3 regions of the Pseudarthrobacter leeuwenhoeki genome follow, and region 3 is predicted to be linked to each of the others. Evidence: riboswitches for the same ligand, from Rfam matches in the RefSeq annotation. Region 3 holds a riboswitch; each other region holds the start of a gene.
The links. Region 3 has a riboswitch for cyclic di-AMP ahead of ACZYX4_RS05605 (NlpC/P60 family protein). Riboswitches for the same ligand answer to the same signal wherever they lie in the genome.

Region 1: it holds a riboswitch for cyclic di-AMP, as region 3 does, so the genes downstream of both, ACZYX4_RS16385 (C40 family peptidase) here and ACZYX4_RS05605 (NlpC/P60 family protein) in region 3, are expected to answer to the same signal.
Region 2: it holds a riboswitch for cyclic di-AMP, as region 3 does, so the genes downstream of both, ACZYX4_RS10235 (aggregation-promoting factor C-terminal-like domain-containing protein) here and ACZYX4_RS05605 (NlpC/P60 family protein) in region 3, are expected to answer to the same signal.

The regions. Positions count from the first base shown of each region.
Region 1 is NZ_JBVAYY010000022.1:31,618-36,812, forward strand. Features, by position in the region: gene ACZYX4_RS16365 (GYD domain-containing protein) at 1-77, shown strand, start outside; gene ACZYX4_RS16370 (hypothetical protein) at 314-805, opposite strand; gene ACZYX4_RS16375 (DNA alkylation repair protein) at 1,184-1,834, shown strand; gene ACZYX4_RS16380 (hypothetical protein) at 2,263-2,565, opposite strand; cyclic di-AMP (ydaO/yuaA leader) riboswitch at 2,786-2,956, shown strand; gene ACZYX4_RS16385 (C40 family peptidase) at 2,961-3,710, shown strand; gene ACZYX4_RS16390 (dihydrofolate reductase family protein) at 3,768-4,355, opposite strand; gene ACZYX4_RS16395 (hypothetical protein) at 4,752-5,084, opposite strand.
Region 2 is NZ_JBVAYY010000009.1:166,917-172,111, forward strand. Features, by position in the region: gene ACZYX4_RS10225 (phosphatase PAP2 family protein) at 1-157, shown strand, start outside; gene upp (uracil phosphoribosyltransferase) at 170-805, shown strand; gene ACZYX4_RS10235 (aggregation-promoting factor C-terminal-like domain-containing protein) at 884-1,654, opposite strand; cyclic di-AMP (ydaO/yuaA leader) riboswitch at 1,656-1,813, opposite strand; gene ACZYX4_RS10240 (sensor histidine kinase) at 1,917-3,554, opposite strand; gene ACZYX4_RS10245 (response regulator transcription factor) at 3,558-4,298, opposite strand; gene ACZYX4_RS10250 (winged helix-turn-helix domain-containing protein) at 4,922-5,195, shown strand, end outside.
Region 3 is NZ_JBVAYY010000005.1:48,360-53,554, forward strand. Features, by position in the region: gene ACZYX4_RS05595 (metal-dependent transcriptional regulator) at 121-816, shown strand; cyclic di-AMP (ydaO/yuaA leader) riboswitch at 961-1,173, shown strand; gene ACZYX4_RS05600 (M23 family metallopeptidase) at 1,178-1,999, shown strand; cyclic di-AMP (ydaO/yuaA leader) riboswitch at 2,137-2,306, shown strand; gene ACZYX4_RS05605 (NlpC/P60 family protein) at 2,616-3,479, shown strand; gene ACZYX4_RS05610 (HNH endonuclease) at 3,700-4,200, shown strand; gene mobA (molybdenum cofactor guanylyltransferase) at 4,259-4,972, shown strand; gene ACZYX4_RS05620 (DUF6457 domain-containing protein) at 4,969-5,195, shown strand, end outside.

The DNA.
Region 1 (5,195 bases), on a different contig from region 3:
TGAAACCGCTCATGACGCCGGAGGATCTTGACGACGCGGCCAAGAATACGCCGAGCTACCGGGCACCCGGGCAGTAGGGGCACCGAGCCCAGCCAACAGCCTCCGGGCCCCGGGGTAAGGGTTCCTCAAGTGGTCCGGCAAAGTTTTCCGGCAAGGGGACCATCAGCGCCGTGCCGCAGGGACGCCCACGCCCACGATCTCCCTCATGCGCGCCGCTCAGCGTCCAGCCGGTGTGGCGCTTCCGCCTGGACACCGGCGTTCGACCAGATCCCAGGGGCCTGCCGGTGCAGCGCCTGCCCCTCCTCCGCCAACCTCAGGTGAGTGTGCTCCCCGTGGCTGTTCGGTGCCATGGCGAACGGAATATATGCAACATGTTCCTCGGGTATTCCTTTGTCAGCAGCCACGCCAAACCGGCAGCAAACACCGGATTCGGCAGCGTCCAGATTCCTAACGGTGTAACGACAATCAAGAACAAGATAGCGCCCGCCAGGCCCAGTTTTGTGCGTCTGCCCCCGCTGAGTATCAGCAGCCCGACGGCGATCTCTCCTGCCGCAGCCAGGATCCCAATGACCTGGGGTGCCGGTGCGACCACATTTTGGAAGAACCAGCCATAAAGAGGAATCAGCGGGGCATCCGTACCGAGCTTGATGAACTGATCCGGTGCAACAATACTCAATACAACATTGACGGCTACGGCCATGACAATAAAGAAGATCCCGACAACAACCCGGGCTGCATGGGGCCTGATGACACAAAGTACTAAGACGGCGGTGCAAAATATCAACCACGGAATCAGCTGTTCCATTTAACCTGGCTCCTGCCCTCCGCGCCAAGTAACGCGTATCCGGCGTTCAACGATCCAACGTCCAGAGAACAGAATCGCTCTCTTCTGCTTCGCCGGACAGAGTCCAAAGTCATCACCCGTGACGAAGGCCCTACAGCGCCGCGACTGCCCGTCCCGGGTTCTCCCTGATCGCCCTCATCTGCGCAGGGTACGAAAAGAGACCATCCAGAAAGACTCATGGCTGAGCGCTGAAAAGCGGCACGTCCACTACCTTAACCAGTTCACCGCCCGGGAATATGTTGACCGGACTGAGGCTGTTAGCCGATTTGTCGTGACGGTCGGGAATGGTCGCTGGTTCGCTTCGGGAAAGGGTCCCGCTGCGTGCGGGAGAATGTCCCCATGAGCGATGCGGGCGATTTCATGGATTTCGCGCTTCAGCGTGAGTCGTCGTGGAGCCGCGCCGTGGACGCCGAAGCACGTTACGGCGGCGGGCACCGTTATTACGGTGCCTCCGTCGGAGCCGTGCGCGGAACGGTCCGAGATGCCCTCCGCCGCCACCCGGGGCTGACGCACGATGACATCACCGCCCTCAGCACCGAGTTGTGGGAGGTGCCCGTCTTCGAAAGCCGACTCGCCGGCGTCGTGCTGCTCCAATCCAGCGTCGGCCTGCTGACGAACCTGGACCTGACCCGGATCGAGGGCTTCGTGCGGAGCGCACGGCTGGGCGCCCTCGTCGATCCGCTCGCCATCGACGTCGTTGGTCCCCTGCTCGAGGGGCTCGACGTCGTCGGCAGGGTGCGCGCGGACAGTGTCCTGGACCGGTGGGTGCGGGATCCCGACGGCTGGCTGCGCCGTGCCGCCCTGCTGTCCCCGCTGCGCGTGCTCCGTGCCGGCGCGGGGGACTGGCCCCGGTTCGTGCGCCACGCCCGTCTCGTTCTGGCGTCTTCGCCGCAGCGGAACCACGAGGACGACGACGGCGCGATCGCCGCAGGGGCGGTTTCCCTCGTGCTCGCCGAGACGGCCAGACACCGCCCGGACCTGGGATTCTGACCCGGCGAATACTGCGCGGCATTGTCTCTTCACCCGGCTGCTGCTTTGCGGCGTTCGAATTCTATCTACCGTCAATTTTTCAGTCTCTATTCCCGTCGGCGGCTCATCTACCATCTCAACAAAATGGTCCGCGAGATAACGGGTTCAACAGTGCGGGTAACCACCAATTCCCGCAGACTGCCGTACCCGGATAAGCACCCCTTTTGGGTTCCGCCAGAGGCGCAGCAACAAACGGAGCAGCCCGGTCTGATGGCAGGAACAGTCCGCCCACGTATTCTCTGACGGCAACGCTGCACGGCAGTGTTGCCGTTCAAAGCGTTTGCCGTGGCAGTCCCCCCTATTATTTATTCCCGCGTCATATGTCTGTGGCGCAATCAAATGACGTCTGCAATAAGTCAAAGTTCCGCCGGAGATTCGGAATCGGAGGGTTACGCGGACCTGCTGCCGGGTCGGGATCCGGCCCGGCTTCCCGGCCGGCGTTCCACCACGGCATAGGCCTTTTCGTCGAAGAACTCCCAGTCGGTGACCACCATAAAGCCGAGTGCGTCCACGCGGTCGTTCAGGACGTGCACGTCGAAGCCACCGTCGCGAGGCTCAGCGTCCCAGGTGGAGACGTGGACTTCCCCGTTTTCCAGCACGAGCAGTTCGGTGTTGACACTGAAGTCCTCCGGCGGCTGAGTGCTCAGCTGGCAGATGGCGATGCAGTGCCTGATGGGGTCGGGACTGTTCATTTTCGGGCCTCCGCTTCGGGTGAACGGTGATGGCATCATCCTATGCCCGGGGCAGCGTCCGGCCAGTGCCCGGGCCGGTCGGCGTGCCTGTCAAAGCCCGCTCACCACAGTCTGCCGTTGCCTCGATGTGACACTCCGTGATCAGTCCGTTACCGTTGTTAGGTGCCTGTTGTTTCGAGACGGGCTCTCCCCAGCCGATTGCCTAACTCTGCCGCGGCCAGGGGATAACTCGCAGCAACGTCCGGCAGAGACGGGGAAACCAATTTTGACCCGCTGTTCTCCAGGGGTCTTGGGGTGAAGCCGCACGGCCCGTCATGATCGGGCCAGCGTGCGGCCGGGTGCCTCCCATCCGAATCCGACAGCTCACCTCGCAGGCATTGGGAGAGGCTCCTTTAATGACTTTTAGCAATACTCGTGCGCCCAAAAACGCCGACCTTCGCAGCAAACGCCGCACCGCCGGCACCATCGGCCGCCAGGCAGCCGTCCTCGTTGCCACTTCCGGAATGGTGCTCAGCGGCGCTTTGGCTGCGAACGCAGCCGATGCACCGACTGAGCTCGTCTCCGCACCGGCAGCATCCGTTGACGTCCAGGGCCAGGTCTCCGCGCCGGTCATGGCGGATTCCGCCGTCCAGATCACGTTCGAGCGCCCGGCCGTTGCGACTGCCCCGGCTCCCGTGGTCGAGGCACCCAAGCCCGTAGCTGCTCCGAAGGCCCCGGCAGCCAAGGCCCCGGCAGCACCCGCGCCGGCAGCACCCCCCGCTGCCGCCGCGAAGGCGACCGTGAAGGTCCAGGCCGCACCCGCCCCTGCCGCTGCCCCGGCAGCCGGTGGAGTGAACGCCACGCTGCTGGCCGTAGCGTACGGCCAGATCGGCATCACGCAGGACTGCACCGCGGTAGTGGAGAAGGGCCTGAACGCCGCCGGCATCCCGGTCGGTGACATTGGCCCGATGGCATTCATGAAGTATGGCAAAGTCGTCGCTGCTCCCCAGCCCGGCGACATCATTGTCCAGTCCGGCCACGTCGCCATCTACGCCGGCAACGGCCAGGCAATCAGCGGCGGAATGAACGGCGTCAACTCCACGATCACGCACCCGCTGTCCTGGCTGACCGCCACCGGCCCCGTGACGTTCGTCCGCGCCGGCTAGCAGGACCGCTTTCAGCACGTCGAAGGCCGGTCGATCGGTTGCCTTGGGGGCAGCTGATCACCGGCCTTCTGCGCGCCCGGCGTCCGGCTTCGTTGCATACCGCAGCAGCACGACGCCGTTGCCGAACGTCCGGCTCTCCAGCAGCCGCAGCGCCGTCATCGCATCCGTCCCCTGGAAAAGGGGCGTGCCCCGTCCGATCAGTACCGGGTGCACATAGATCCGGTACTCGTCGATCAGCCCGAGCCGCCTGAACGACGCGGACAGATTGGCGCCGCCCAGCGCCAGGTCACCGCCGGGCTGTTCCCTGAGCCTCGCGACGTCCTCGGCGACGACGTCGCGCACCACCTCGGTATTCCAGCCGGCCGACGCCAGGGTCCTGGAGTAGACGATTTTGGGCATGTCCCGCCAGATCCCCGCGAACTCGGTCATCGGGGCAGGGGTTGAGGGGTCCTCGTCCGCCGTCGGCCAGAAGCCGGCCATCAGCTCATAGGTGACGCGGCCGTCCAGGAAAGCGCCCATGGTCCGGAGCTCGTCGTTGAAGTGGCGGTGCAGTTCGTCATCGACCCGGTGCCAGCTCAGGTCCCGCTCCGGACCCTCAAAGAATCCGTCCAGGGATACCTGCATCATCAGAATGACCTTGCGCATGGCGGGCTCCCTCGCTTCACTGCGGGACGGGGTTCCAGCATACGCCGAGCCCGGCAGCCGCGGCAGGGGAGGGCAGTCCGATGCCGGAATCACGCAGGAGGACCTGGCCCAGCAGGACCGCAGAGATCCCTGTAGTTTTGGCGGATCAGTAGGCACCTATCTGCACTGCTTTTCGGTCCGAACGTCACCTTTGCATGGCGCGACGCGGTTCGAACGAAGCAGTCAATCAGCTACACGCTGAGCGCCTCGATCATGCCTACCGACGAACGGACGGACCTGCTCTCGCGCCACAGTCTGCGGTGGGTCACAGCGCACGATGTGATCTGGGACCCGCCAAATAGTCGCTTCAGCGCCGTCGTGCAAACTGCCCGTCGTCTTTCGTTGAACAGCCTGGACTCACGGGTAGGTCGGTATCGCGATGTACTGGTTAATGTTCGTGGACTGGAAGGTCGAGAACTTCAGTGTCGTTTGGTCGCCTGCCGGATCTCCGACCACGACGGTTTCATTGGGGGAATTCACGCCCAGCAATGCGTAGGCGTGGTTGGATACCAGCTTGCCGTCGTCGTTGGAGGTTCCAAGAGTTACGAGGCCGTTTGTGAAGTCCTGCTGCATCTGCGCAAAGCTCACGCCCGTCATCGGACCGCCGGGGTTGCGGTCGACGGCCACCTTGCCGGTGATGGCATAGCCGATGGCGCGAACGCTCGCCGGCCGGGTTACTGCACGTTTCATCGTTCAGGCTTTTTTTGGGCGAACCGCGTCAGTGTCGGGGTCCGCCGGGTCCGGGTCGTCGTAGCTGAGTCCCATATGCCAAGGCTACGCCCGCATCTGTTTCGGTCAAAA
Region 2 (5,195 bases), on a different contig from region 3:
CTTCCACGTGATCCGGCACCGGGAACACGCCGGCCCCGCACCCACCTTCGACAACCCCGCGCACCTGCACGACGGCGCCGCCCCCGGCAGTGCTCCAGGGGACAAGGGCGACGTCGGCGCCCGTGGCCCCACGGGCGGCCCCCCAGCCGCCGGGTGATAGTTTTGACCCATGCGCACTTTCGTTGTGGACCACCCGCTGGTCGCCCATAAGCTCACCGTTCTGCGGGACAAGAACACCCCGTCCCCGGTCTTCCGCCAGCTCACCGAGGAACTCGTCACGCTCCTGGCGTACGAGGCCACCCGCGACGTCCGCACCGAACCGGTGACCATCGAGACGCCGGTCAGCACCACCATTGGCACCGCATTTACCAAGCCCACCCCGCTGGTGGTTCCCATCCTCCGGGCCGGACTCGGCATGCTCGAGGGCATGACCAAGCTGGTCCCCACGGCCGAGGTCGGGTTCCTGGGCATGGCCCGCGATGAAGAGACCCTGGACATCATCACCTACGCGGAGCGTCTCCCCGAGGACCTTACCGACCGTCAGATCTTCGTCCTGGACCCCATGCTCGCGACCGGCGGCACGCTGCGCGAGGCCATCAAGTTCCTCTTTAAGCGCGGCGCTTCCGACGTCACCTGCATCTGCCTGCTGGCCGCCCCGGAAGGCCTGGCGAAGCTGGAGGAGGAGCTTGCCGACGCCAACGTGACGATCGTGCTCGCCTCGATCGACGAGAAGCTCAACGAGAAGTCCTACATCGTGCCGGGCCTGGGCGACGCCGGCGACCGCCTTTACGGCGTGGCCGGTTAAGTCAGCCGAACGGCACCGGACCTGCCCTGGTGGCCGGTTCGCGCGCGGCTCCGGCTGCTCGCTGGCTGTGCCAGGGGTTTAGTACCAGTTGTGGGCGTAGTGGAAGTTCAGGGCCCCACAGGGTGAGCCGTAGCGGTCCTTGACGTACTCCAGACCCCAGTTGATCTGGGTCCGGTAGTTCGTCCGGTAGTCCGCGCCCGCGCTGGCCATCTTCTCGGCCGGCAGCGACTGGACCACACCGTAGGCGCCGCTGCTCGGGTTCGTGGCGGTCGTCTCCCAATCCGATTCCTTGGTCCAGAGCTTCATGAGGCACGGCATCTGGCTCGGGGCCCAGCCATAGGAGCCCAACTGGCTCGCCGCGTACGCCTGGGCGCCGGCAGGGTCATCGATGGCAACGGGGGCCGGTGCAGGTGCCGGCACAGTCGCAGGTGCCGGGGCGGGCTCGGGAGCGGGGGCCGGGACAGCTGCCGGGGCCGGTGCTTCGGCCGGCGCGACCTCGGCCGGCTGGGCCGCGGCGTCGCCGGTGCCGGTGACGGCCTCACTCTCGACCCGGACACGCTCAAAATCAAGGTGCGTCAGCGGATCCGCCGAGGCGGCTGCCTGCGTGGAACTGCCGGCGTCGGCATTGCGCGCGGCCGTCTCGGACGCCTGGCCGGCGGCGCCGGCCCCCACGATCATCGCGCAGGCGGCAACAACAACGGCCGCCCGGCGGCCGGTCGAACCGGCGTGGCGGGCAAACCGGGCCAAGGCTGAAGCGGGCCTGGCCGGCTCGGCGCCGTGGCCCGACAGCTTGGAGCCGGTTGAGTTTGCGGCGTCGTCAGGGCCCGATTGTGCCTTGGAGTTAGTCATGAGTGCCTCTCAACGCCTGCGGAGTTAGCTGTCGGGTTCGGATGAGGTCACCCGGCCGCACGGAATCTCACGTGTCGGCTTCACCCCAAGGGCGCAATGTGCAAAAAATGCCCGGGAACTCTGGGTCCCCCGCCTCTGCCTGTCCAGCGGAATCCGGGAGGCGGCAGAGCGTGGCGTACATCCGGACATGCGGCCCCAGTGATGGCCGCACTTAAAAACCGTACAGGAGTTGAACAGACAAGTTACAGTTTGGTAACAAGCATCACTGCGTCGGCGGGGCGGCTTGCGCCCTGACCAGCGACGGCTTGACTTCGGGCGGCGCCGGAGCCTCCGGCAGCCGAACGGTGAACTCGGTCCGGCCGGGCACCGAGGCCACACTGACAGTCCCGCCATGGGCCTCGACAATCGACTGCACGATCGACAATCCCAGCCCGCTGGTGCCCTCGGTGGAGGCCGTCGTTGCAGGGGGCGTTGTTGTGGCGCCCCCTGAGGATGCCCCGGGCGGCCGCGGCGGGTGCAGCGGACGCCGCGGAAGGGCCCTGCCGGTTGCCGGCGTCGTGAGTGCTGCCGGATTCTTGCGGGAAGCGTCCGCGCGCGTGAAGCGGGCAAAGACACGGTCCACGAACCCGGGGGCAATCCCGGGGCCGTTGTCCGTCACGGTCACCTCGGCATGTCCGTCCGGGGATCGCTTCACACCGGTCACCACGGTCGTGCCGGGGCCCGTGTGTTTGCGCGCGTTGGAGAGCAGGTTGACCAGCACCTGATGCAGCTGGCTCGCGTCCCCGCGAACCACCACAGGCTCTTCCGGGAGCTCCAAGTGCCAGACCCGGTCCGGGGCCATGACCTTCTCGTCACTGACCGTCTCGATGGCCAACTGGGTGAGATCCACGTCGCTGAGCTTGAGCGGCTGGCCCTCATCCAGCCGCGCGAGCAGGAGCAGATCCTCCACCAGGGTCGTCATACGTTCGGACTGGCTCTGCACCCGGGCCAGGGACTTCTGGCCGTCGGGGGTGAAATGTTCGGTCATCCGCATCAGCTCGGTATAGCCGCGGATGGCGGTCAGGGGAGTACGCAGTTCGTGCGAGGCATCCGCGACGAACTGGCGGACCTTCATCTCGCTCTTCTGCCGAGCTTCCAGGGCATTGGAGACGTTGTCCAGCATCATGTTCAGGGCATGGCCCACGCTGCCCACCTCGGTTTCCGGATGCGCTGCGGACGCCGGCACCCGCACAGCAAGTCCCACCTCTCCGGCGTCGAGCGGCAGCCGCGCAACCTGCGTTGCCACCTCGGAGAGCTGATCGAGCGGCTTCATGGTCCGGCGGATCAGTGCCGTCCCGGCCAGTCCGATGACCAGGAGCCCGCCGGCGGACACGAGCACCATGGTCCAGACCATGGTGGCAAGCGTGGTCTGCTTCTCCGCGAGCGGCAGGCCGGTGACGATCACGTCGCCGCCCGCCTCGGCGGCAACCAGCCGGTAGGCTCCGGCGGACAGGGTCCGGTCCACCGGCTCGAGCCACGGGGTGAGCTCCAGGAGCACTTCGTCGTCTTCGTCGGTGAGGGATTCCCGGGTGGCGTCCTCGGAGAGGAAGCCGGCGCTGCGGACCGAATCGTCATGGATTCGCGCGTTCAGGGTGCCGATGGCCAGGCCCCGCGCCTCAAGGGGGTCGGAGCGGCCGGAGCGGCCGGACTCGCGGGCACGGACCGCTGCCTGCTGCAGCTGGGTGTCGAGCTGTCTGGTCAGGAAGAAGTCCATCGAGGCATAGCTGACGATACCGACGGCCCCGCAGATCGCAACGAGCAGGGCCATGGCGACGAGGACAAGCCGGGTGCGCAGGTGCCAGGTGGACGGGGTGCGCCAGTTGAGTCCGGAGGGGCGGATCTCGGCAGGGCCTGCAGGCACGGATCAGTCCGCCGGTTTCAGGACGTAGCCGGCGCCGCGCACCGTGTGGATCATGGGCGGGTGGCTGGCGTCGACCTTCTTGCGGAGGTAGGAGATGTAGAGCTCCACAATGTTGGCCTGCCCGCCGAAGTCGTAGTCCCAGACCCGGTCCAGGATCTGGGCCTTGCTGACGACCCGTTTCGGGTTCTCCATGAGGTAGCGCAGCAGCTCGAACTGGGTGGCCGTGAGGTGCAGTTCTTCGCCTGCGCGCCGAACCTCCCTCGTGTCGACGTTCAGGACGAGGTCCCCGACGACGAGTTCGGCGGTATCCATCGCAGCCACTCCGGAACGCTGGACCAGCCGGTGCAACCGCAGCAGCACTTCTTCCATGCTGAACGGTTTGGTCACGTAGTCATCCCCGCCCGCTGCCAGCCCGGTGATGCGGTCCTGGACGGCGTCCTTTGCTGTCAGGAACAAAGCAGGCACCTCCGGCGCGAAGGCGCGGATCCTCCCCAGCAGCTCAACGCCGTCGAATCCGGGAAGCATCACGTCGAGCACCAGCACGTCGGGGCGGAAATCCTTGGCGAGCTTCACGGCTTCGGGGCCGTCGGCTGCGACAGCAACAGACCATCCCGCCATCCGCAGCCCCATGCTCATGAGCTCGGAGAGACTGGGTTCGTCGTCCACGACCAGGGCCCGGATAGGAGAGCCATCCGGATGGCTGAGCCGGGGGAGATTATTGGTCATGGAGTGCGAAGTGGCCATGGGACAACTCTCCGATCTGCCGGTTGTATGCGGCTTTGGGGATCCTGTGCGGCGCCTGTGAATCCCAGCCTAGCGAGCCGGACATCCCCCGGACCGGCGGTGGGACCGCTTTTTTCGTCGACCGGGGGTGACCGCCCTGTGGAACGCTGGACTTCTAATGCTAAGTAGGCGAAGGGTTTGCCCGCTTCGACTTACAGTGAATGATTCCGGGCAATCGGGAGGCTGGCGCGAATTAAGTTCGACGAACCGGCCAAGTTGGCGCCCGTTGACCAGGACGGGTGTTTTTTATTGACGGCTTGGAATTGTGATCTGCACTACAATTCCGCGTTCTGTCTCAGATGGTGGACTTTTGCGTCCATTGTTACTTGCAAGTTTTCATTGTTACGTTGCACACTTCAATTGTGAACAAGAACTCAACAGCACCTGCACCCGCAGTTTTTTGGATCAGCGCACCCGCTGGTACCGAGAAGCGCTGTTGTCGAATGCACGCCTAACTTTTACACCCCAAAGGTTTCTAGGCATTCGCCCCCAGCCCAGCGTCGGGCGCCCTCCCCAGTTTTCATTGCGGGGAAAAGTAGCATTCGAGCCGCGATGACGGCCATTCACATTGAGGTAAGCAATCCATGTCAGTTGCATCCGGATACGTCCACATCTCCGTCCGTAACGCCAGCAAGGCCGGCCAGGCCTCCGGTATCCGCCAGGGCTTCGGCGGCCGGGCGTCCTTCGCCCCTGCCGGATCCGGCAACAGCTTCCCCGCGGCGGGCTATGCCCCGCAGGGGTACAATCCCAACTCCTACGGACAGCTCCGCGCTGTTACGCCGGCCACGGCCCCTACTCCTGTGATTGCCCCGGGCGACGGCAGCCCCGTCCGTCCCGTCCGTCCCGTCCCAAACGACA
Region 3 (5,195 bases):
CCGGAGTAATTCAAAATAGGCTAAGCTGGCCTGCGAACGTACGGCGGACCGCGCCAGGGCGCCTGCAGCATGCGGTACGGCGGGAAATGCGCAAGGACGGCGCTCGAGGAGCTGAGCTGAATGACGGATCTGATCGATACAACCGAGATGTATCTTCGGACCATTCTGGAACTTGAAGAAGAAAACATCGTCGCACTCCGCGCCCGCATCGCCGAACGGCTGCGCCACTCCGGCCCCACCGTCTCCCAGACTATCGGCCGGATGGAACGCGACGGGCTGGTGGTTGTTTCCGGCGACCGCCACCTGGAACTGACGGAAACCGGCCGGAAGCGTGCCATTGAAGTCATGCGCAAGCACCGCCTTGCCGAGCGGCTGCTGGCTGACGTGATCGGGCTCGACTGGGCCTACGTCCATGAGGAAGCCTGCCGCTGGGAGCACGTCATGAGTGAGCGGGTCGAGCGGCGGATCTTCGAACTGCTGAACCACCCCACTGTCTCTCCCTATGGCAACCCGATTCCGGGCCTCGCGGAGCTAGGCGGACCGCCTTCCCAGCCGTACGCCGATGGCGCTATTAACCTGCTGGAGGCCATGGCCGGCTACGGGCCGGATTCCCGGGTCAGGATCAACCGGCTCGCCGAGCCCATCCAGGTCGAACCGGAACTGCTCGTCCAGCTTGATGAGGGCGGCATCCGCCCCGGCGCACTGGTTTCGCTGGAGCGCGTGGGGGAGTACATCTCGGTGCGAGTGCCCGACATCGAAGGCGCCCTGGAGCTCCCGCCCGAGGTGGCGGGCCACGTTTTTGTGACCGTCGGTTAACGAGCGCTCACCGGGCAGCTCGTGGGACCTCCCATGAGTTGTGCACAGGTAGATAACGGATTTATCACTGGACGGCTTAATCGCCTATAGTTGGACACTAGTACCGATACCAAACCGTTATCTGATCCGAGCCGAGCTCTGCCAGCGGATCAGTTGCAGAATCACCTTCTGGCAGGGGCGGGGGAACCACTTCCGGCTGTTCAGCAGCCTTGGGGTGAAGTCCGTCAGCGGCAAGCAACTCCATCGAGGAACTACTTTGATACCTCTGTGCCTGGATGCTTGTCACGGCGGACCGGGTCTTTGATCTCTCTGACCCGAATCCGACAGCTAACTCCGCAGGCTCTCCAGAGAGGAACCTTTTTTGACCACCCAGATCGACAGGGGCCGCCGCCGTGCGACAGGTCCCGCTCCGGAGCCGCGTCCGGCCGCCGCCACACCCGCGGACCGGCCCCGTGACGCGCTCCGCGATGAACGCAGAGACCGCCGCAGCCCGTTCCGCCAGGTAACGGACTTCGCCGCCGCCAGTGGCGTGGGGCAAAAGGCCGGCATCGCACTGGCTGCCACGGGACTGGTCCTTACCGTCACCGTCCCCGCCACGAGCCCTGTTATGGCCACAGACACCGGGTCAACGGCCGCAGTCATCCCTGCCGCAGTCCAGCCGGATATCACCGCCGCCGACGTCAAAATTGACTTCAACCGCACCGCCGTCACCACCCGGAATGACCCGGACGGCAAGCTTAAGCAGCTGCTGAGCGCCCAGTCGGCCGGCTCCATTGCCCCTGCAGCCTCCTCGGGCAGCCTCGGGGCGCCCTTGGTAGAGCTGAAGAAGTCGTCCCCCTTCGGATACCGCGTCAGCCCCATCACCGGCGGCTCCGGGGAGTTCCACCGCGGCCAGGACTTTTCGGTCCAATGCGGCACCGACGTCATTGCGGCCGCAAGTGGCACCGTGACCTTCACAGGATGGCATCCCTACGGCGGCGGAAACCGTGTGGTGATTGACCACGGCAACGGCTTGGAGACCACCTATAACCACTTGTCCTCCGCCGGCGTCCAGGTGGGCCAGCAGGTCGACCGCGGCTCTGTCGTGGCGATGAGCGGCACCACGGGCGCCTCCACGGGCTGCCACCTTCACTTCGAGGTCATGGTCAACGGCGAAGTCGTCGACCCGACCGGCTGGCTGTAACCGAGCTGATGGGACACTCTCGCATTCTCACGGCACTCCGTGATCTGAATGTGACATAGAGCCCCAACTGCTGTACCGTTTGTCCCACGCCAACTTTTCCGAAGTTGGCGCTCTTGAGTGGATTGCCTAGCTCTGCCACCGCTCAAGGTCCGTTCGCATTACATCGTCTGGCAGGGGCGGGGGAACCAATTTTGGCCTTCGAAAGAAGGCCTTGGGGTTAAGTCGCAAAGCTTCCCAGGAAGCAGCGCGGCCGGGTGACTCCCATCCGAATCCGACAGCTCACCTCGCAGGCATTGGGAGAGGCTACTTTCGTGTCTTCACGCCACAATGCTGCGCGTCACCGCGCTTGCGCGGCTCTTACGAGCCCGCTGAAATCCAACCTCCGTGTTGCCCTTTTTGGTGCCCGGAACGGATCTCACACCGCCGACTCGATCTCTGCTGAGTCCGGCCCGCAGGCCATGCACCTGCAAGCAGTTCCCGCTATTGGCGCGTCTTCGCAGTACACCCTTCGCTAAGTAACCCATTTCGGGGCGATCCGGCGTACCCCCAAGATGCCGGAGCGTCCTCAGCCCGCGCCCTAAAAGCGCGGACCCAGGATCACGAAAGAGAGAACTTAATGACTAGTGCAAACGCACGGCACCGCGCCGAGGTCACCAAGACCAGCTCACTGGCCGCTATTGCCAAATCCCTCGGCGACAACGCCGGCGGCATGGGTCGCCAGGCCGCGGTTATCGCTGCTGCCTCCGGTCTCGTCCTGACCAGCGGTATCGGAGCCAACGCTGCTGAGGCCAACGTTCAGCGCGATTCCACCTCCGCTTCCACCCTCGAAGTCCAGTCAGCCGCCCCGGCGACCATCTCGGCTGCTTCGACCATCGCGATCTCCTTCGAGAAGCCGGCTGTCACCACCACCCCGGCTCCCGTCGTCGAGGCCCCGAAGCCTGTTGTGAAGGTCCAGGAGGCTTCCACAGCCAACCCGGCCAAGACCGCCAGCACCAAGGTCGCAGCCCCGGCTGCCCCCGCAGCCCCGGCTGCCCCCGCCCCCAAGGCTGCTCCGGCTGCCCCGGCCAAGGCTGCTCCGGCTGCCCCGGCCAAGGCTGCTCCGGCTGCCAAGGTTGCTCCGGCCGCCAGCACCCCGGCTCCGGCCGCCGCCGGCGTCAAGGGCGCCACGATCGCTGCTGCCGCTTACGCCCAGCTCGGTGTTGGCCAGGACTGCACCAGGCTCGCCACGAACTCGCTGGCTGCCGCGGGCATCAACTTCCACGGCTGGCCGGCAGGTTACCTGGCCCTCGGCCGCACTGTGAGCGCCGCCGCGGCACAGCCGGGCGACCTCGCCTACTACGCGAACGGCGGCGCGGGCCTGGCCCACATCGCTGTTTATGTCGGTAACGGCAAGGCTGTTCACGGCGGATGGAACGGCGGAACCACGTCCCTGCAGAGCGTCAACGTCGGCTCCGGCCCGGTCTTCATCCGCGTCGGCTAGGACAACAGCTGTAAGCAACACCGGGGACCCCTGCCATTGGGCAGGGGTCCTTTGCGTTGCCAGAACGTGAACTTCAGCGGATGCGGGTCGGGGCGGGAAAAAAGATTCGGTGAATTGGCATCCCCGTGTTTACTCTTGTTTTGTCGATCCATAGCCCGACCATGCAGAGGGCAGCCGGCCCTCGTGCCCCTGGCGGGTGCGGCCGTGAAGAGGTATGCGGATGCGCACACTCGTTCTGAATGCTGGATATGAACCGCTGGCGGTTGTGACCTTCCGCCGGGCGCTCGTCCTTGTGCTGGCCGGAAAGGCCAGTGTCGTGGCGGAAGGCGGCGATCCCGTCGTCGGGCCGCACGACGTCCTGGGCCGTCCGTCGGTGATTCTGTTGAATCGATACATCAGGCCCCGGTATAACACCGTGACGGCGGTGAGCCGCCGCGGGGTGCTCCGCCGGGACGGACACCGCTGCGCCTATTGCGGCAAAGCCGCCCACACCATCGATCATGTCCAGCCCAAATCCAGGGGCGGTGCGGAGTCCTGGGAAAACCTCGTCGCTGCCTGCCTGCGGTGCAACAACGCCAAAGGTGACCACACCCCGGGGGAAATGGGGTGGAAGCTCGGCTTCAGCCCCGCGCCGCCCAAGGGCACGACCTGGCAAATCAAGGAGCTGGAGAAGCCGACGCCTGCCTGGGACCCTTTCCTCCTGCCGGAATCCGCCGCTTGACACGGCGCACCCCGGCCGCTGCGCCCGGACAGCACCCATAGCCAGTTAGGCTGGACCGGTGGAATTCGACGCTGTCATTCTTGCCGGGGGCCGGTCGTCCCGGTTGGGAGGCGTGCCCAAATCGGGTCTGATGCACGACGGCGTCACCCTCCTGGAGCGCGCCCTGCAGGCCGCGCGCGGTGCGGCCGCCGTCGCCGTCGTCGGGCCGGACCCGGGAACCCTGCCCGAGGGGGTGCTGAGCTGCCGGGAGGAGCCGGCGTTCGCCGGACCCGCGGCCGCCGTCGCCGCCGGGCTCTCGGCCCTGGACCGGCACCGCAGCCGCCATCCCCGCGTTCCTGCCGCGGCACCGCTGACCCTGGTCCTCGCCGTCGACATGCCCCGGGCGGGCGCCGCCGTCGGAAGACTGCTGGACGCCGCTGCGGAAGCCCCCCCGGGCGACGGGCTGATGGCAGTCTCTGCTGACGGGCGCCGGCAGCCCCTCCTTGGCCTGTATGGCTCGGCTGCGCTTCGGCGGTGCGTGGCCGACGCCAGGCACCGCGGCGCGCTCGAAAACGCCTCGGTATTCGCCCTTCTTGCTAGGCTGGAGGTGCGGGAAGTGAGCGTCCCCAGGGGGTCTACGGATGATGTTGATACTTGGGACGATGCCTCCTTGTTGGGTGTGACCGGCCCGTCTGGCGGCCCTCGCGTCGACGGCCATCACCGCGACAGCCATGGACCGGGCCTCCGGCCCGGGTTTCCCCCCGCTGAACTCGACTTTGGAGGCAAACGGTGAAAAGCCAGGATGAAACACTCGAGGACTGGTGCCGGGCCCTGCTTCAGGCCCTGGAACTGGAAGACGTCGAGGTTGACGTGAACGAGATCCTGTCCCTGGCCGGGGTGGCGGCCCACTCCGTGGTGCGCCCTGCCGCGCCGTTGACAACGTTCATTGCCGGCTTTGCGGCAGGACTGGCTTCGGGCTCCGGCCAGGCCACGGATGCCGTCTCGATGCAGGCCGC